2 regions of the Clostridium sp. 001 genome follow, and region 2 is predicted to be linked to the other one. Evidence: a T-box and tRNA genes for the amino acid it is inferred to sense, from the RefSeq annotation. Region 2 holds a T-box; the other holds one or more tRNA genes.
The links. A T-box is a leader RNA that pairs with one kind of tRNA and senses whether it is charged. The one in region 2 lies ahead of proS (proline--tRNA ligase), so its partner is inferred to be a tRNA-Pro.
Positions count from the first base shown of each region.

Region 1: it encodes a tRNA-Pro, which carries the amino acid that the T-box ahead of proS (proline--tRNA ligase) is inferred to sense. The anticodon was not compared.

Region 1 is NZ_CP020473.1:2,227,808-2,238,195, forward strand. Features, by position in the region: gene glmU (bifunctional UDP-N-acetylglucosamine diphosphorylase/glucosamine-1-phosphate N-acetyltransferase GlmU) at 1-808, opposite strand, end outside; gene B5S50_RS21575 (transposase) at 1,091-2,344, opposite strand; gene spoVG (septation regulator SpoVG) at 2,618-2,908, opposite strand; gene purR (pur operon repressor) at 3,010-3,825, opposite strand; gene murC (UDP-N-acetylmuramate--L-alanine ligase) at 4,089-5,462, shown strand; gene B5S50_RS10330 (hypothetical protein) at 5,529-5,849, shown strand; tRNA gene B5S50_RS10335 (tRNA-Pro) at 6,226-6,301, shown strand; gene B5S50_RS10340 (HAD family phosphatase) at 6,444-7,097, shown strand; gene B5S50_RS10345 (hypothetical protein) at 7,162-7,560, shown strand; gene B5S50_RS10350 (2-phosphosulfolactate phosphatase family protein) at 7,599-8,309, opposite strand; gene B5S50_RS10355 (TIGR01212 family radical SAM protein) at 8,627-9,559, opposite strand; gene B5S50_RS10360 (hypothetical protein) at 9,619-10,388, opposite strand, start outside.
Region 2 is NZ_CP020473.1:1,907,207-1,917,594, forward strand. Features, by position in the region: gene B5S50_RS08710 (UvrD-helicase domain-containing protein) at 1-1,244, opposite strand, end outside; gene ftsH (ATP-dependent zinc metalloprotease FtsH) at 1,348-3,201, opposite strand; gene proS (proline--tRNA ligase) at 3,416-4,834, opposite strand; T-box leader at 4,919-5,128, opposite strand; gene B5S50_RS08725 (GxGYxYP domain-containing protein) at 5,330-6,931, shown strand; gene B5S50_RS08730 (PilZ domain-containing protein) at 7,514-7,879, opposite strand; gene B5S50_RS08735 (polysaccharide deacetylase family protein) at 8,253-8,978, opposite strand; gene B5S50_RS08740 (phosphatase) at 9,049-9,999, opposite strand; gene B5S50_RS08745 (hypothetical protein) at 10,139-10,291, shown strand; gene B5S50_RS21810 (hypothetical protein) at 10,304-10,388, shown strand, end outside.

The sequences.
Region 1 (10,388 bases), 320 kb from region 2:
TACCTATTTTAACGTCTAACTCTATGTAAGTATTATCAGCATCAATAAGAGTAACACCATTTTTCATATGTTTTATATTTATTCTTTTTCTCATAATCCTTTCAGCTTCTGAAAGCTGAACCCTTGAGTTAACTCCCATAGTCTCCTCAAATGGAATTGGTAATGCTCCAACTTTTTTTCCTTGACCTTTCAATATTTCTATGACATCAGTCAAATAATATTCGCCTTGAGCGTTATCATTATGTATTTTATCTAGGCTTTCCGTTAAGCTCTCTATATCAAAACAGTACATTCCTGAATTTATCTCATTTACTCTAAGCTCTTCCTCTGAGCAATCTTTATGCTCAACTATTTTAGATACTTCTCCACTTTTTTCTCTAATAATTCTTCCATATCCGGAAGGATCTTTCACTAAAGAAGTTAGTATAGTAGCTTTATATCCACCTTCATTATGAAAGCTTAGCATCTTTTTTATAGTATCCTCTTTTATTAAAGGTGCATCTCCTGTAAATACAGCTACGGTTCCCTTTTTATCCTTTAAAAAGCTTACCGAACATAAAACAGCATTTCCTGTGCCCAATTGTTTTTCCTGAAAAGAATAACTTACATTCCTGCTTTCAGTATGTTTTTTTACCTCATCTGAACCTTTGCCAATTACCACATCTATATTTTCTATTTGTGCTTTCTTTACAGTATCAATAACTATATTCACCATTTCTCTTCCGCAAACCTTATGGAGTACTTTAGGATTAGATGATTTCATCCTTTTTCCTTCTCCAGCCGCCAATATTATAGCACAATTATACATTTTAACACCTCTTTATGGTTATAAGCTTCAATTTTATACATTATATTATTAAAACATCCTATAATATTATATTTTATATGAAAATTATTTGCAACCTTATAAATAACTTTCCAGAGATTTAGCACCTAAATTCCAGTGAAAATTTTATTTTTACTGGAATTATATTTTTTTACACTTATTTAAAGGTCTGGTAAGCCCTTAAACCGGTAGATCGTAAAAATTGTTATACACTCCCCTACCCCTAAAAATCTTAATGCAAAGTTTCCAGTTTTTATTTTAAAATTACGTCTTTATGAATAGTGGATTATCCCAATCATCTTCTATAGTAAATCTTTCATCTTTTATATCTTCAATAATATCTATTTGGAGCATTTTTTTCTTCCTAAAACCTCTGATACACCTAAAAAAATATAACTGCATTAAATTAAATGCTAGTATCATAAACATTAAAACTGTCTCTACCCCTGTAGAACTGTGAAGAAAACAATGATCTAAATGCCATTCAGTTTTCAACTGATGAAATACATTATTTTCAATATCCCATCTTTTATGCATTATTTTCCATAAAGTTTCTACTGATATAAATTTATCTGTTGTTATGATCCATTCTTCTTTAATTTCTGCTTTATCTCCAGTATGAATTTCTTCTATAAATTTTATGAATCTTACTTCTATACTTGAATCAGACATTTGAAAATTATCATCATCCCACGCTTTAATCTTTCTATAGGTATTTACATTTTCCTTTACAGTCCAATCTTTATCTGCCTCCCGGCATTTAAATAGGGCTAATGCATCTTTTACAATGTGCAGCCTTTCATCTTTTACTCTTACCAATGCATCCATTCCTATAGAAAGAACTTCTTTTATCCAAGTAGATTTACAGTAAAGAGCATCAGCCACTATGATGTCAGCGAAATGATGATACTTCTTATATAACTTCTTAATTAGTCGTTTACTACCCGTAATTTCACCTTCATCTTTACTTGAACTATCTTTTTTAGGTTCAAGCATCTCTTGACCTAAAATAATATGTGGGTCTGATCCTACTGTTGCACACACTACAGATCTATGAAAATAATGGGTAGTTCCATCTCTATTCTCTCGAGAAAGGCATTTATTGCAACATTTTTTAGTACTTTCAAATAACTCTACACCATCTATGGCAGCTACTTTTAAACCATCAATAGTACCATTTCGAAATACTTTGTTTTTTATAGTTGTTTTTATTATGCTGATATGAATGTTTTTCAAGCCATCCATATCAAAGTTACTTAAACACCGCCTGACTGCGTCAATGTGCAGCATTTTAGTATTTTTAGGTAACACTTTTTTAAATTTATTCTTTTCAATCCAATGTTCTAATCTATTGAAACTTCTTATTTGAAGCATGAATCCAAATAACACTACGAAAACTATTGTTGAAACTTTTACTGGAGATTTTACTCTTTTATCTTTTAAACTATTGATTTTTTCACCTATATCATATACTTTATTAATATAAGTAAGTAATTGTTTTAAATAACTTTTACTCATTTTATCAGCATCCTTTTATTTTTAGTTTTCAGCAAAACCATTATAAAAAGGATGCTTTTATTATGCAAATTTTTTCCGTATAATTTCCAGTAAAAATCGGAATCTATTACTTCTACTGTAAATATTCATAAGACTTTATAATCCAAAGGACTACCGTCCTAAAAATTTTTTAAGTGCTAAACTTCTGATAACTTTCGGATAATAATTTTTAAATGTATTTTGAAATGAAAATTATTAAGGAATAATAAAAGGGAGTATTTATACTCCCTTTTATTATTCCTTAACCTTTTCTTCGGTAACAGTTTCTTCACTTTTTACTTTTTCATACTCATCAAGAATTGCCTTTTGTATTTTCTCCCTTGTTTGAGTATTTATAGGGTGAGCAATGTCTTTAAACTCTCCATCAGGAGTCTTTCTACTTGGCATTGCTATAAAAAGACCATTTTGACCTTCTATAACTTTTATATCGTGAACTACGAATTCGTTATCAAAGGTTACTGAAACAATAGCTTTCATCTTACCCTCTGCTGCAATTTTTCTTACCCTAACGTCTGTAATTTGCATATAAATCCACCTCCAAGATGCTTATGTATATACTATTCTCTATATTTTGTATTTTTCCTTCCTATTTTATTAAAAATTAATAAAATTTTTTGAAAATTTTATTAGTTAAACATTTCAGAAGGAAATAGAATTGCATTTCCATTTTCATCAATGCCTTTAAAATCAACTAGTGACACATAGTCTTCAACTAATTTGTTAGATGTTCCTATATTGTCTATTAAAATTCCTATTCCTAAAAGTTCACTTTCAAATTCCTTCAAAAGATCTACTATACCTTTAGCAGTTCCTCCTGCTTTCATAAAGTCATCAATAAAAATACACTTACTTCCTTTCTTCAATGCCTTCTTAGACAAAGACATATTTTGAATTCTTCCTGTAGAACCTGATACATAATTTATAGTTAAAGTAGAGCCTTCAGTAAATTTCGTTTCCCTTCTTACAACTACAAGTTGAACTCCGAGCATCCTGGCTACTTCATAAGCTAATGGAATTCCCTTTGTCTCAACAGTAACTACATAATCAATATCCTTTTCTATAAAAATAGATGCCAAAATCAATCCGGCAGTGTATATTATCTTAGGGTTAAACATTATATCTGTCATATATAAAAAATTCCCTGGTATTATTCTTTCTCTATCTTTCAAAATAATACATAATTTTTCAGCAAATTCCCTTTTCTTTTCATTAGACATACCACATACATATTTAATTCCCCCTGCTGCTCCTGATACAGTATTTATTTTTCCCATGTCCAATTTATTTAAAGTATCCTTCACTACTACAATATCCTCACTTACAGTAGACTTTGCAGTATTAAACATTTCTGTGAAGTTATTCAAGCCCATTATTTTATTAGGATTTTCAAGTAAGATTTTTGTTACTGCAGCTATTCTCTGATTTCTACTAAACTTTTGCATTCTATCACCCATCTATATAATTTTACGAATAATATGTTACTATTTTATTCTATTATTCATATTGTATTCTAAAAAATGTTATTTATCAACACCTATTTACTACAGGCTCAACTAGTAGCTTAAGAATTCATTGCTATAAAATTTTTAAAAAGTTTAAAGTTCAAATATTGCAAATTATAAATTATATCCATAAAGTTATGTTTTTTAATTAATTTTTGTATATAATTATTAGATGAGTTAGTTAAATTAAAGGAGTGATTCAGTTGTCATTTGATTTTATAAAAAATAAGACAGTACATTTTATAGGTATAGGCGGAGTAAGCATGAGCGCTTTAGCTGAAATTTTAATAGAAAAGGGATATAAAGTATCCGGTTCAGATATAAAAACTTCTCCTGCAACAGAAAAATTAAAATCAAAAGGAGCTACAATTTATATAGGACAAATCAGTGAAAATATAAAACCAGATATAGATTTAGTTATATATACTGCCGCAATCCAAAAAAATAATGAGGAATTTTTAAAAGCTAAAACTTTGAACATTCCTCTAATGTCCAGAGCTGAACTTTTAGGTCATATAATGAAAGGTCATAAGTATAATGTAGCTATAGCAGGTACCCATGGTAAAACCACAACTACATCCATGCTATCATGTATTACACTTAAAGCGGATTTAGATCCTACCATATTAGTAGGAGGAAACTTGGACAATATAAATGGGAATGTAAGAATAGGAAACAGCCCTTATTTCATTACTGAAGCTTGTGAATACAAAGGATCTTTTCTGAAGTTTTTCCCATCCATAGGCGTAATCTTAAATATAGATGCAGATCACCTTGATTATTATAAAGATATAGATGATATACAAAATGCCTTTATAAAATTTGCAAATCTAATTCCAGAAGAAGGATACTTAGTTTGTTGTGCGGACGATGCAAGAATGAAAAATGTTATATCAACCGTTAACTGCAACGTATTAACTTATGGAATTAATGATGGTGACATTACAGCTAGAAATATATGTTTTGATGAAAAAAGTTGTGCATCCTTTGATATATATAAAAATGATGTTAAAATATCATCTTTACATTTGAGTGTTCCAGGTAAACACAATATATTAAATGCACTGGCAAGTACAGCCGTATCTTTAGTCTTAGATATATCCACTGATAACATAAAAATGGGATTGGAAAACTTTAAAGGTACTCACAGAAGATTTGAGTTGAAGGGTAAAAAAGAAGGCATAACAGTAATAGACGATTATGCTCATCATCCTACTGAGATAAAAGCAACTTTAAATGCTGCTATAAATTACCCTCATAAGAGAATAATCTGTGTATTTCAGCCCCATACTTTTTCACGAACTATAAGCTTATTTAAAGAATTTACTGAGGCTTTCGACAACGTAGATGAACTAATTTTAGCAAATATATATCCTGCAAGAGAAAAAGACACTGGCAAGGTAAGTTCTGCTATGCTATCTAAAGAAATTGCAAAACGTGGTATAAAGTCTACTAATATCTCAGATTTTAAATCCATAGTTGATTATTTAAAATCTAATTTAAAAGATGGAGATCTTCTTTTAACTGTAGGTGCAGGAGATGTATTTAAAGTAGGAGAAATGTATTTAAGCGAATAATTTAAGTGTAAAATGCCTCCAATAAGGTAATACTATAGATTAATAAACCTATTGGAGGTGTTTTATTTGAAAAATTTTTTAATATCTGCTTCAGTAGACGTAATTTTAATTCTATTATCCTATTTTTTGTTTCAAAAAATAATAAGTGGCCCTAAAAGACACAAACTATATAAAAAGTTTTTTAGTTCTTTTGCTAAATTTGTAATTTATATTTTTATAATCAGCATACTTTTAACAGGCATAACTGCACTAATATTATATAGAACCTCTTACATAGCTTATATAAATATAATATCACCAGCCCTAGTATCAGTACTAGTTGGATTCCTCATGTCTACAGTTCCTACAAGAGGCGAAGGGGATAACGAAGATAAAATGAGTATATGATACTTTATTTGCAATTCGTAAACTAAGAAATTACGAAGCAATTTAGTTGACAATTGAAAATTGAAAGTGGACAGTGAAGGTGGATTTTTTTCCGTTACACTACAAAAAATCTTTAATTAAATTTTTGAAAGCTCGTTTTGCTAAAGCAAAACATAGCTGAGTTGATTCATATAAATTTAAAGATTTTTTGCCATAGCTAAAAATCATCCTTCACTGTCAATTGTCCACTATCAACTTTCAACTCAAAAACTTTGCTTCGCAATTTTTTATTTTTGCGATAACTGAAAATTATCCTCAATTGTAAATCGTACATTGTGCACTGCAGTTTACAAGTATCTTGTCTTTTTTTTATATATGGTATAAAATAGCATATGAGCGGGGTGTAGCGCAGATGGTAGCGCGCTTGCTTCGGGAGCAAGAGGTCGCAGGTTCAAATCCTGTCACTCCGACCAAATCATTAGCACAATTTAAGTTTGTAGCTTTTGAAGTTTTGTATTCATAAGAACTTTTAGGCTTTTTGAGAGAAACCTCAAAAAGCCCATTTTATATTAAAAAGATAAAAATATACTAAACTTGAAATGAGGTTATGTATAGATGCTTAAAAACATTAAAGGTGCTATTTTTGATATGGATGGTACTCTTATTGACTCCATGTGGATGTGGGAAAACATTGATGAAAACTATTTAGCAAGAAAAAAACTAACTGTTCCTCCAAGCTTAAAAAGTGATATAGAACATATGAGCTTTTATGAAACTGCCGAGTATTTTAAAAACAAATTTAATATTTCTGATAGTATAGAAGGAATTCAAAAAGAATGGTATGATATGGCTATTTATGAATATTCTCATAATATCTCACTTAAACCAGGAGCTAAAGAGTTTTTGCTTTTATTAAAGAAAAAGGGTATTAAAATAGCTTTAGCTACAAGCAATTATAGAGAAATAACAAACGTATGTCTCAAAAAGAATAAAATATATGATTTATTTGACTCAATAATTACAGGCGATGAAGTTTCAAAAAGTAAGGCTTTCCCCGATATATATATTTGTGCTGCCCAAAAGTTAAATTTAAATTCAAAGGATTGTGTAGTTTTTGAAGATGTGCTGTGTGCCGTTAAAGGTGCAAAATCAGCAGGTATGACTGTAATAGGTGTGCATGACCTATATTCTGAGTACCAGTGGAACGAAATAATAGATTATTCGGACATGCATATATCTAATTATAACGAATTAATGAAGACAATATAATTTTCATTTTTAAGTACCTTATTGAATATACTAATATAAAAGTACTTAAATGAGGAGATTTAAAATGCTAGCCTTTTTATTCCTTCTAATTATAGCAGGAAATGCTGTTATTCTATACAAATTTAACGATAAGGTCTCAATCCAGAGAAGACAAATACTTTCTTTAAAATATGAAAACGATGATTTAAAATCAAAATTATTAAAACAAACTCCTAAGAAAATAGACATTAAGTACGTCACTCCTCAATTTTTAAACGCAGTAGTTACTATAAGTGGGAATCTCCATCTTTCACCTATTTCAAACTCCAGCATAGTTAATACTTTAAAAGAAAATGCTTCTTTAAAAATTCAAGATAGTGCTCAAATTCAAAGTCAACTTTGGTATGAAGTTTTTTTGCCTGGAGACAACAGGCTGAATTCTAAAGGATGGATAAAGTCCAATTATATAAGGATAATTGAATAAAGCCCTTCATTACTTAAAACTAGGGCTTTTCAACATTTCTATAATAATTTGATAACTCCATCTAAATATTCGGGAACACCTTTTATTATATCTTTCTTGCAGCAGTATTTTAAATCATCATACAAATCTAGCTGTTGTATCCTCTTAAAGTGAGATGCATTTTGTATAAATCCTACAATATCTGGATTTTTTTCATAAACATATAATGCAGTTTTAGATATATCTGTAAGCTCTACCTCTGTCTTTTCCAATATGCACTTTATTATATATCCGCTGCATATAAAATCGTCCATAGAAAATTGTCCACTTGTTCCAGAATTAACTATCGTTACATCATTTCTTAAGCTTACTAGCTTATCTGCCACCTTAGCTCCATTTATAAGGGCTCCTATTAACATATTTTTTGCTGCAGCACTTCTTTTTATTGCTCTAGTTCCATTAGTTGTAGTCATTATAAGAATTTTATCTTTTACAACTTCTCTAGTATACTCAAGTGGAGAATTCGAGCAATCAAATTCTGGTATTTTTAAGGCATTTCTCTCGCCTCCAAGTATATATTTTTCCCTATCTCTCCCTGCTATTTCTAGAGCTTCTTCTACAGTTAGAACAGGTATCACTTCCTTACATCCATTGTCCATAGCAGTGGTAATTACTGAAGTTGCCCTAAGCATGTCCACTATTACCACAGACTTGTCCTCAATTTTCTCATCTTTTATATCATCTGCTGATATTATTACATCTATTTTCAATTTTCAATTTCCTCCTCTAAAAGTAATCACATATTACTTATATCTCAACTTTGGCACATACAAAATTTTTTTAGTTAATAGTTAAGAATGAAGAATTAATAGTTAATGTGGATTTTTTTCCGTTACACTACAAAAAATCTTTGATTAAATTTTTGAATACTCGTTTTGCTAAATCAAAACATTACTAAGCACTGACTTATATAAATTTAAAGATTTTTTGCGACAGCTAAAAATCATCCTTCACTATTAATTATTAATTATTAACTTGCAAAGCTTTACTTCGCATTACTTTTAAACTGTGTAAGTTAAGTAATTAACTATTTCCTATTATTCCCATAATATATTCCCTGATAGATGTTTCTATCCTTCATAGTTTTATCTATGTCATTTAGAACTTCCCACTTTTTAAGACTCCATTTAGGTCCTATAAGTAAATTTCTAGGCGCATCTCCAGTTAACCTGTGAATTACAATATCTGGCCTAGTATTTGACAGTGCTGAGCATATTACATCTACATAATCTTCTTGACTCATAAGCTTCAAATATCCTTCGTTATACAATTTTACAAGAGGAGTATGTTCCATTAAGTGAAGCAAATGGAACTTTACTCCCTGTATATCCTGACTTGATACATATTTTACTGTATTCATCATAATGTCTTTATTTTCATAAGGCAGTCCCATTATTAAATGTACTACCACTTCAATTCCTATTTTTCTCAAACTTTTTACAGATCTTTCAAAGGTTTCTAACTTATATCCCCTGTTTATTTTTTCTGCTGTAAAATCATTGGAACTTTGCAAGCCAAGTTCTACCCAAGTATAAATTTTATTATTAAATTTCTCAAGTAATTCCAGCACATCATCTCCAAGGCAATCAGGTCTAGTAGCTATTGCAAGACCAACTACACCTTCTTGATTTATAGCTTCCTCGTACTTCTGCTTTAGTATTTCTACAGGAGCATAGGTATTTGTATATGCTTGAAAATAAGCTATATACTTTCCATCTTTCCACTTCTTGTTCATCATTTGCTTTATACCCTGAAACTGACTTGATATAGATACATTCCTGTTTCCTGCAAAATCCCCAGATCCTTTTTCACTGCAAAATATACATCCACCTGTACTTATAGTACCGTCTCTATTAGGACAAGAAAATCCACCATCCAAAGATATCTTAAATACTTTACATCCAAATTTTCTCCTCAAATAATAATTCAAACTATAGTATGTTTTGTCTCCCCACAGCATTCTAACCCTTCATCCTCTCAATCTCCCAATAAATAATACATTGTCATTATATCACAATATTACATTTTCACTGCTTTAAAATTCTTTAAGCTTAACTTCCACTTACCAGTTAGTTTAGAAAGTGATTCACTACTATTATTTTTTGATGTAACATCAAAGTTTAATATATCTTCATCAAAAGAGGAAAAAACTACATCCACTTTATCAAGAGGAAATTTTTCTTCAAACTTGTAATCCACTATATCTCCTGAATTTGCCTTATAGAGTCTTATACAATGACCTATATTTTCATTTGTATATTGTGCCATGACAAACTTCTCATCTTGAGAAAATGTTACAAATTCTACTTTAGAATCCTTTAGAAGATCTAAATTAGTTATATTTTTTCCTACTGTTTTCTCCACTTCACCCTTTTTGCCACCTTCTCCTCCATCCTTACTGTCACCGCCATCACCCTGCTGTCCGTCAGAATCCTGGGATTGTGCTGACATGCTTTCATCTATTTTTATTACTCCTATATATGAATCTTTGTTATAAGTAACCATTGCCATGTTATCTCCCGTATAGGAAAAATCAATTATACCAAAGTTGTTTTTTGGTACAGCAGCCTTATCTATATTTACCTTATCATCTTTTGGAAATACATAATTAGGTACATTTGTTATGTCTATTACTACATTTGTCTTTACATCATTTTTATTTCTCATTTTTATTTTATCTTTTTCAATAAATGCTTCCCTATCCACAACATCACTAGTTTTATTAATCTTATAGTCATTACCTTCCTTTACTACTTTTATAGAATATTCATCTAACACTGCAAAAGGTT
Region 2 (10,388 bases):
AGACTCTTCACCTTATTTTCATACTCGTTTTGTATAGATATTATTAGCCTGTTTCTTTCATCCCTTATTTTTGAATATATGACTCTTTTTATCCTGGAACTTCTCTTAAACAGAGGCATATCTTTAAAATAATAATTAAGCATCTTATCTATGTCTTCTCCAGATATTATAAGTTTATCGTAAAAAAACACATCCTCTATCTTAAAACAGTCTTTTTCCAAGATGCCAATAAAATTATCTATATCCTGAACATATTGTAAAGAACCCTTATACTTAATTTCTTCAGAAAAATCTTTTTGGTGACTTAATACTTTTTCCATATAATCCTTAAAATCCATTATATAAGGCACATTTAGCATATCCTCTGCAAATTCTCTAAAAGTAGTTTGAGTAACCTTTTCCTCTCCTAAACTTGGAAGTACAAGTGAGATATAATCTATAAATATGCTATTAGGACCTAATATCAGTACCTTTCCTTGAAGAACCTTTCTATAATTGTATAATAAGTAAGCTACTCGATGCAGTGCTATAGTAGTTTTTCCACTTCCTGCTACTCCATTTACTACAATAGCTCCTGTTCTAGGCTGTCTTATTAAATTGTCCTGTTCTTTTTGTATAGTCATTACAATATCTTTTAACTTTTCACCAGCATTTTTGCTAAGTACCATTTGCAGGATTTCATCTTTTACATCTATACTAGAATCAAACATACCTACTAGATTAGATTTTTTTATAATAAACTGTCTCTTAGAAAGTACTTCTGTTTCTACTTCTCCCATAGGAGATGTATATTTTACAGTTCCCAGTTTACCTGCATAAAACAAAGCAGCTACAGGTGATCTCCAGTCAATTACAATAGGTTCGTAACTTTTCCTCCCTGTAACACCAAACCTACCTATGTATATTTCTTCCTCTCCATATTCATCCTGAAATTTTACCTTACCAAAATAAGGTGAATTGCTCAGTATAGTAAGTTCTTTTATACTTTTGTTTACTAGCCTATACTGTTCTTCCTTTTCGTACATTTCATGGTTGAAATATTCTATAACTTTATCTTCATCATCTTCGTACTGTTCCAAATTTTTTTCTCTTAGCTTTAAAATATAATCTATTACTTTTTTTCTAATCCCAATGTATTCTAGAATTTGTACCTCAATTTCCTTTAAGACTTCTTTTAATTTTTCCTTTTCAAGGTTTAGTTCGACTTCTTTCTCCAATTCCTTTTTTAAATCATCTCTATACATATTACTATCTCCATTTCATAAGTTAACCATTAGGCATTTTCAAAGAAATAACCAGTGAGTATTTTAGCCTATTTTCTTTCAAATGCTTTAGAGTAGTTTATAATCAGAGTCTTGTATCCTGAGTTTCCTGTTTTTTGTCATTATATTCTTTTATTATGTCCATAAATTCCTCTCCCATTAGAGTTTCTTTTTCAATTAGACTTTCAGATATCTTTACGAGTAAATTCTTATTATCTTTAATAATACTCTTTGCCTTTTCATGACATTCTTTTATTATTTTTAAGGTTTCATCATCTATAATAGAAGCCGTTTCCGCACTACAATTTTGCACTGGTCTTCCATCCAAATATCTATCCTGCATTGACTCTAAACCCATCATATCAAATCTATCTGTCATTCCATACATAGTCACCATGCTCCTAGCTGTTTCTGTAGCCCTTTCAATATCATTGGATGCACCTGTAGATATACTATTAAGCTCTACTTCTTCTGCAGATCTTCCTCCTAACATAACACATATCTTATCTATCATTTCTTCCTTACTAACAAGATACTTTTCTTCTGTAGGAAGCTGCATAGTATACCCTAGCGCACCCATGGTCCTTGGAACTATAGTTATCTTATGTACAGGATCCGTATGTTTTAATAATGCAGCCACAAGTGCATGACCTACTTCATGAAAAGCAACAGCTCTCTTTTCAGTATCAGATAAAATTCTATCCTTCTTTTCTTTACCAGCCATAACTACTTCTACTGATTCTTCTAAGTCTTCCTGAATTACTTCTTCTCTACCGTTTTTTACTGCCCTTAAAGCAGCTTCATTTATCATATTAGCCAAATCTGCTCCTACAGCTCCAGGAGTCGATTTTGCTATAGAATTTAAATCTATATCTTCTGAAACTTTAACTCCCTTAGTATGAACTTTAAGTATACTTTCCCTTCCCTTTAGATCAGGCCTATCTACTATAACCCTCCTATCAAATCTTCCAGGTCTTAAAAGTGCCTTGTCAAGTACTTCCGGTCTATTGGTAGCTGCTAAAATTACAACTCCTTTAGAAGAATCAAATCCATCCATCTCTGCAAGAAGTTGATTCAAAGTTTGCTCCCTCTCATCATTTCCAGATACGTTGCCACCTCTACTTTTACCTATGGCATCTATTTCATCTATAAATACTATGCAAGGAGCTTTTTCCTGCGCCTGTTTAAATAAATCTCTAACTCTAGATGCCCCCATACCTACAAACATCTCTACAAAAGCAGAACCTGATATAGAGAAAAATGGGACTTTAGCTTCTCCTGCTACAGCCTTTGCAAGAAGAGTTTTTCCTGTTCCAGGGGGTCCTACAAGGAGTGCTCCCTTAGGAAGCTTTGCACCTATTGATACATATTTTTGAGAGTTATGCAAGAAATCAACTATTTCAATCAGAGACTCTTTAGCTTCTTCCTGTCCTGCCACATCATTAAAGTTCACGCCAGTTTCATTTTCCGCATATATTTTAGCAGTATTCTTTCCAAAGGACATAACTCCACTGCCCATTTTTTTATCTAGTCTTCCCATTAAAATACTTCCAAAAAACATAATTATACTTATGGGTAAAATCCAATTTGTAAAAAGGCTTCTCATTAAAGAGCTTTCCTGTGACACACCTTCATACTGGACTTTGGCATCATTTAACTTTTTAATTAAATCCTGATCATCTACCCTTTCAGTATAAAGTATTTTTCCTTTGTGAGCTTTATCCTTATCCTTAGGGGTTATTATTAGCCTATCCTTGGATATTTGTACATTAGATATTTTATTTTGGTTAATATAATTTATAAAATCACTATATTTTATGTGCTCATATTTTAATTGACTAGAGTATTCATTAACTATAAACACAATTATAACAGCTAATAGTGAATAATAAATAACATATTTGAATTTGTTGCCTTTAAATTTTTTGCTATTAAACATATGTAAGCCTCCACTTTATTTCAACTCATAATCTATTTATATTATAGCAATAAATACTATTTTTCCTACTAGTATTTACAAAATATTTTTAAAGTTATTTTTAACCAAATACCTATAATGTTTGCAAGTAACCATTAAGTTTATTCACCAAAAAGAAATACTATCAAAATTTTGATAGTATTTCTAAAAATTAAAGTATTATATTAAACATATTTTAGTATGCTTTTCCCCAATAAACTAATTTATCAGCTTTTTTACCACAGCATACGCAGGTATCTGAAATATGTTCTTGTTCAAATGGAATACACCTTGAAGATGCACCAGTAACTTCTTTAATTTTTTCTTCACATTTAGCGTCTCCACACCACATAGCCTTTACAAAACCTATTTTATTTTCCATTATATCTTTAAACTCTTCCATATTTACAGCATTATTTGTATTGTTTTCTATAAGATTTTTTGCCTTTTCAAACATACCATCATGAATTTTATCTAAAAGATCTGGTATATCCTTCTCTAAGTTATCCATGGATACTATTATCTTTTCTCCACTGTCTCTCCTTACAAGTACAACTTGATTTTTCTCGATATCCTTTGGTCCTACTTCAAGACGTACAGGAACTCCCTTCATCTCATATTCACTAAACTTCCATCCAGCCATTTTATCACTGTCGTCAAGTTTGACTCTTGCAAATTTAGCTATTCTATCTTTTAGCTCATTTGCCTTATCCAGTACTCCTTCTTTATGCTGTGCTATAGGTACTATAATTACCTGAGTAGGAGCTATTCTAGGTGGAACTACGAGTCCATTATCATCACCATGTACCATTATAATTGCTCCTAAAAGACGAGTTGTTACACCCCAGGAAGTCTGGTATACATATTGAAGTTTTCCTTCTTTATCTGAATACTGCATTCCAAAAGATTTTGCAAAGTTCTGTCCTAAGTAATGAGATGTACCAGCCTGAAGTGCCTTTCCATCATGCATAAGTGCTTCTATAGTATATGTAGCTTCTCCTCCTGCAAATTTTTCACTGTCAGTTTTCTGTCCCTTTAATACTGGAATAGCCAGCACTTTTTCACAAAGATCCGAATATACATTCAGCATCCTTGTAGTTTCTTCTTGTGCTTCCTTCTTAGTTTCATGTATAGTATGACCTTCCTGCCATAAAAATTCTGTAGTTCTAAGGAAAGGTCTTGTAGTCTTTTCCCATCTAACTACAGAACACCACTGATTGTAAAGCTTAGGCAGGTCTTTATAAGACTGCACTATCTTAGCATAATGTTCACAAAATAATGTTTCTGATGTTGGACGAACACATAATTTTTCTGTAAGTTCTTCATTACCACCGTGAGTTACCCAGGCAACTTCTGGTGCAAATCCCTCTATATGATCTTTTTCCTTTTGAAGAAGACTTTCAGGAATAAATAAAGGCATATATACATTTTGATGTCCTGTCTCCTTAAATCTCTTGTCTAAATAACTCTGAATATTTTCCCACATAGCATAGGCATAAGGACGTATTATCATACAGCCTCTTACACTTGAATAATCAGCTAATTCTGCTTTTTTTACAATGTCTGTATACCACTGTGCAAAATCTTCATCTCTTGATGTTATTTGTTCTACCATCTTTTTACTCAATTTTAATTACCTCCAAAATTTCAATTTAGTGCAACTAGTTTTTCTTTGAAATATAAAAAAGCCTCCAATCCCAAAAGGGACCGAGGTTACGTCGGCGGTACCACCCTGATTAATATATTTAAAACATTAAACATATTCTCTCAATTATAATTATAACGGCAATTACCGCTGTATCCTAACAGAACTCAAAGGTAGGTTCAAAATGTACATTTAGAAACTTTCACCACCCGTTTCCTCTCTTAAAAAAATATCATTTTTACTAATCCTCTTCTTTGCATATCACTATATTTAGTTAAACTCTTTCTATATAATAGAATATAGGAAATTTATTGTCAATATATTTTTTGAAATTAGGGTTTCTCCAAATATTATGCGTCTAAAAATATTCTTACTTTTTTAAACAGCTGCTGCTATACTTTACCAAATCAAATTTCTAATAAACTAACCAAAAAGCTGCATAATAAAATCAGGAGGTAAATTTATATGAAATTCAAAAAATTTATTGTATTAATTCTTTCTATTTTTTTAATTGGTGCATTTATTCCAAATGTACATGCTTTTTTAGGCAAGCCTTATTATGTAAAAAACTCAAAGATACCGCATCACCTTTATGTAATTTACCAAAATGATCTAACTCCTGTAGAAAAAACTATGATAGTCACCCTTCAGGGAGTAATATCAAATAAGTCAAATTCTCAAATATATACCTTAAATAAAAATCAACCTGATTACAAAATATGGCTGGATGATTTGAAATCAAATTACGGGGTAACCTATACCACAGTAAAAGATCCCTGGTATTTGCTAGATACATTTAAATCACTAGTATCTGGATATGTACTTTACAACAGTTATCCTGAAAAAAACCCTTCCATTAACAACGCCTGCTCTCTTGCAGCGTTAAAAAATTCTATAGTTATAGATAAGTCTATAGAAAATAAGGTTAAAAATACAGGAATTAAAATGCAGGGTGATTGTGTAAACACCGATAAATATTGGGCTTATAATAATTTGTGGAATTCAGGACTAAACCATTCCGTTGTAATTGAGCTGTCTCCAAATAAAAATGCTCCTCTTAGAGATTATGGCATCATGAGTAAATGTCTAGTGTTTTATGAGGATGATCTAAAAGATTTCTCACTAAGGGATAAAGTTTTTGGGTCTATGAAAAAGGACTCTACGTGCCTTGGGTGGGGGCCTGACGAACATGGTAATGTAAGTGCAGCCTCTAAAAATGGAGTAAGTATGGTTCCTGCAGATTGGTCTTACAATTTAACAGTATTAAGTGCCTTTCCATCAGTACCTTTAACACAAAAAAGCAGTGTAAATCCTGATAAAAAACTTTTCTCTCAGCCTATGCACTATGTAACTTTTATAATGTCAGATGGAGATAACCAGCAGTGGAACCTTGGAAGTAATTATGGATCTGAAAAATGGTACGGCTCTCCTAAAAGAGGTAGTTTTAATATGGGATTCAGCATAAGTCCTTCTATGTATGAACTGACACCTACCGTTTTTAAACTATATTATAAAAATGCATCTTCAAATTCTCATCGAGATAACTTTGTAGTATCACCTTCTGGTAATGGTTATATGTACCCTAGTAAGTTTGAGGAAGATTCTTTAAATGCATATCTGAAAAGATTAAACAATTATATGGCAGATGTAGATGAAAGGTATGTGTCAGTTTTGGATGACTGGTCACTTTATGATACTAAATTATGGGATAAATACACTAGTTGTTCAAATGTTGATGGTATATTCTACCTTAATTATAGCAAGCAAAATGACTATAAAGGTAAAATTGTATGGAGCAATGGAAAGCCAGTGGTGTCCTGCAGAGATGTACTCTGGTCTGGACTGGAAGAGGAAGATGCTCTTATAAACAACATAAATAATTATGTTAATAAAGGATACACCAACATATCCAAACCTGAAACCTATACATTTGTGTACGTTCATGCATGGAGTAAATCCATGAAAGACATAGAAAAAGTAGTAAACGAGTTAAATAAAAATCCTAAAGTAAAAGTTGTTCCACCAGATACATTTATGGATATTATGAAAAAGAATCTGCACACATGAGGTTTGTAGCTGAGAAGTTGACTTATACCAGTTCATATGCTGACAAATTTCATCAGACTAAAAACTTTTTATCCGATCGCTACCATTGCTAACACCCCCCATCTTTTATCAAAGTGGGGGGTAAGCACTGCTACGCGCCTGGATAAGTTCTTCTAAGATTCAGCTTGGGAAAGTCATCCTTATAAGCAAACTCCATCTGAACCTAAGAATCACTTGATAAGTCTAAAGTTCCGTATTTTGAAAATCTAAAGAAACTTATATAAACTCATACCTCAGACATATATAAGCTTCTAAGATTTTCTAAAATACCTCACTAAGATTTATAAAAAAAGTTTTTAAGTGTGATTTCAATTTTGTCAGCATTATTTTCAGGTATAAGTTCAGCTTCCACTTACAAACTCTATATAGATTAATCCCATAAAAATTAATAGTTACAGTTGATTTTAAGCTAGAATACCCACATAGAGTTTTCAATTGAAATTTGGAAGCGCTATTTACATACTTATTTTTAAATTATATATTGAAAATTAAGATGAGATTTAATTTTAATAATATCTGCCATTAAAGAATTGTTATAGAAAGCTACTTTACAGAAAAAGTCTCACATCCTCTTTTTAATACTTCTCTATACATATTTTGCATAGCTATGAATTCACCACCAACAAAAAATCCAGTATCGCATATATTTACGTGCTGCACTTTAATAATTGCAGGTATAGTTACATTATTAAATTTAAAGGCAATTGATAACATGTCGCCTTTTTCAAAACTTATATTGGAGATAAAGGCTATTCCATTAATAGAAATATTTACACCTAGCACATCTAAATTTATTTCTTTTAAATTTACGCTTTCAATTTTAAAATTATAGTCATACTTATATCTTTTATTTGCTCTTTTTTCTTTTTTTAATATTGTAGCTTTTTTATCTAAAAAATTTTCTATCACTTACTTTACCCCCATATTAATACTGTTCTTATTGGCAAAATTCATGTTATTTATAAAATTCATGGATTTTATTTAATCTTAGTCTAATTTTTTATTTTATCTATAGCACAAAAATACCATTTTCATTTTAAACAAAAATGGTATTAATTTCAATCAATATTGGGATAATTTGATATAATATACTAAAATTTTATTAATATTGGCAATGGTTGTACAATAATATACTGATATTGTAATAGATTAAAGTAATAGTTGAGAATACTTCATAACATTTATTTACAATTAAAAATTTGTATTTAAATATTCTCAACTATAGATTATATGTTACGTATAAGTTCAAACCTCAATTATAAAAACTATATTATTACATTTACTAATTTTTAAATAACTTTTCTAAAAATGAAGAAGCTTTATTAGTTCTTATTGGAAAATAAACCTCCCCTGTATCTTCTGTTATAGTTTTAAACTCATAGCCCTGTAATTTATAGTACTTTATTATTTCAGGGAGAGCAATGCAAGTATTTTTATGCATATAATCGCAGTGCATTAAAAGTATTACTGGATTGTGTTTATCTGGATCTTTAGTAGCCTCTTTGACTAGTTTATCCGGTGGACTTTTGGGGTTAATTCCATCAGATGCCTGTATGTTCCAGTCATATATTTTGAACTTATTGTTGTGCAATTTCTCTAAAAAACTTTTATTTAGATGTTTCCTGCTCCCTCCTGGGAATCTTATTAAGTGACTTTCCTTCCCTGTAACTTTCTTTATCAATTCGTTAGATTTATTCATTTCATCTATAAAACTGTCACCATTTTTGTATATTTTTCTATATTTATGAGTATATGTGTGAAGTCCTATACTGTGACCCTCACTATATATTTTCTTTACTACCTGTTCATTATCTTCTATTTGATTACCTATGAGAAAAAATGTAGCTTTTACATTGTTCTCCTTTAGTATATCTAGAAACTTATCTGTAAGTTTACTAGGTCCATCATCAAAAGTTAAGTAAATTATTTTTTTATTGTCCTTCTGTAAATCTTCATTCAAGTTATGTTTTGAATTATTTGCGAAAACCACATTGGAGTTTATTGTCATAAAAAATATACACATAAATACAGCTGTCCTGACAAATATATTATTTTTATGTTTCAATCTATAAGACCTCCTAATTTAAGTCTTTAACTGAATCTTTATTGCTTTTTAACCACTCAGACCAACTAGTATTAAAATTATCCTTATTTTCTTTTGCGTATTCATAGAACTTCTTTATAAATTCGGATCTCTCTGAGGATTTACTTCCAACTTTATGAAAAGGCTTAAGTAAATTTTTTCCTCCAAGCAAAATCTGTCTCTCCATTATATCGTCTAAGCTTACATCCTTAGCATTTTTCATGATATCGTACATTGTCATAAACGTAGTAGTCCTTCCAATTCCAGCTTTGCAGTGAAAATGCATCCATGTACCTGGCGGTGTTTTCTTTACAATACTTATGAAATAATCCACCATTTCATCTGTAGGACCTTCTGTATCTGTAACGGGTATTCTTACATAGGACATCTTATTTTCTTCTACCAGTTCCCTCTCATCTTGAACTTTAGCTGGAATTATTTCTTTTTTCTCAATATCAAGTTCCTCATTTAATTTGATACCTTTTAACCTTTCGCTTTCATCCTTTAATACCTGCTCCTTAGTAAGTCCCTTATTTGCATTATTTTTTTCTTCTCCTACCCAGCTAACTGCCAAGTCATTTATAAAACCATGGGACTCTTCCCTTAAATCTACTACCAATATAGGTACATTACCTATTTCCTCTTTCACCATTTTTATATTCTGCCCTGTAAACTGTGCGCTGCCTGAAGCATTTAAAGAGGATAATCCCTTCAAATTTAAGGCTTTACCATAAACTCTAATGTCATCTGTAGTTTTTCTGAATCTCTTAGGAATTTTATTTTTCTTTTTAGAGTCTATTTTAAGCTGTACATTTTTATTTTGTATGTGTTCAAGCTGCACATTTTCATTTTGCATTTGTGTAACTTCCTTGGAATATACTACAGGTACTCCAAGTAAAGATACTAAAAACATAGTGCACATAAAAATGCTTAATTTTTTCTTCATACCTTGCCACCTCTTTTTTATTAATTATTTATATATTTTTTTCAATATTTGATAAATAATATCTCTGCTTATTATGTGTATATTTTCTTATTCAATGCTAAAAATAACTATGTATTTTGAATCTAAGGAGGGTATTTTTATGGCTAAAGCAGGAATGAGAAGGCCCGATCCAAGTGACCCTCATGGTACTGAAAGCAATAAAAAGATGAAATCTAATAGAAATACTGTGAAACCTGTGAAAGAAATCCAGGGAAAAGCTAAAACTGGAAATAAGAAAGCAGGATTAATTTAGGAGGTAATATAAATGACAAAGGACAGTCAGCCTGATAACAAAAAGGCCAGAGCTAAAAAAAGTAAAGGCCAGATACCTATTACTGAAGAAGGACAAA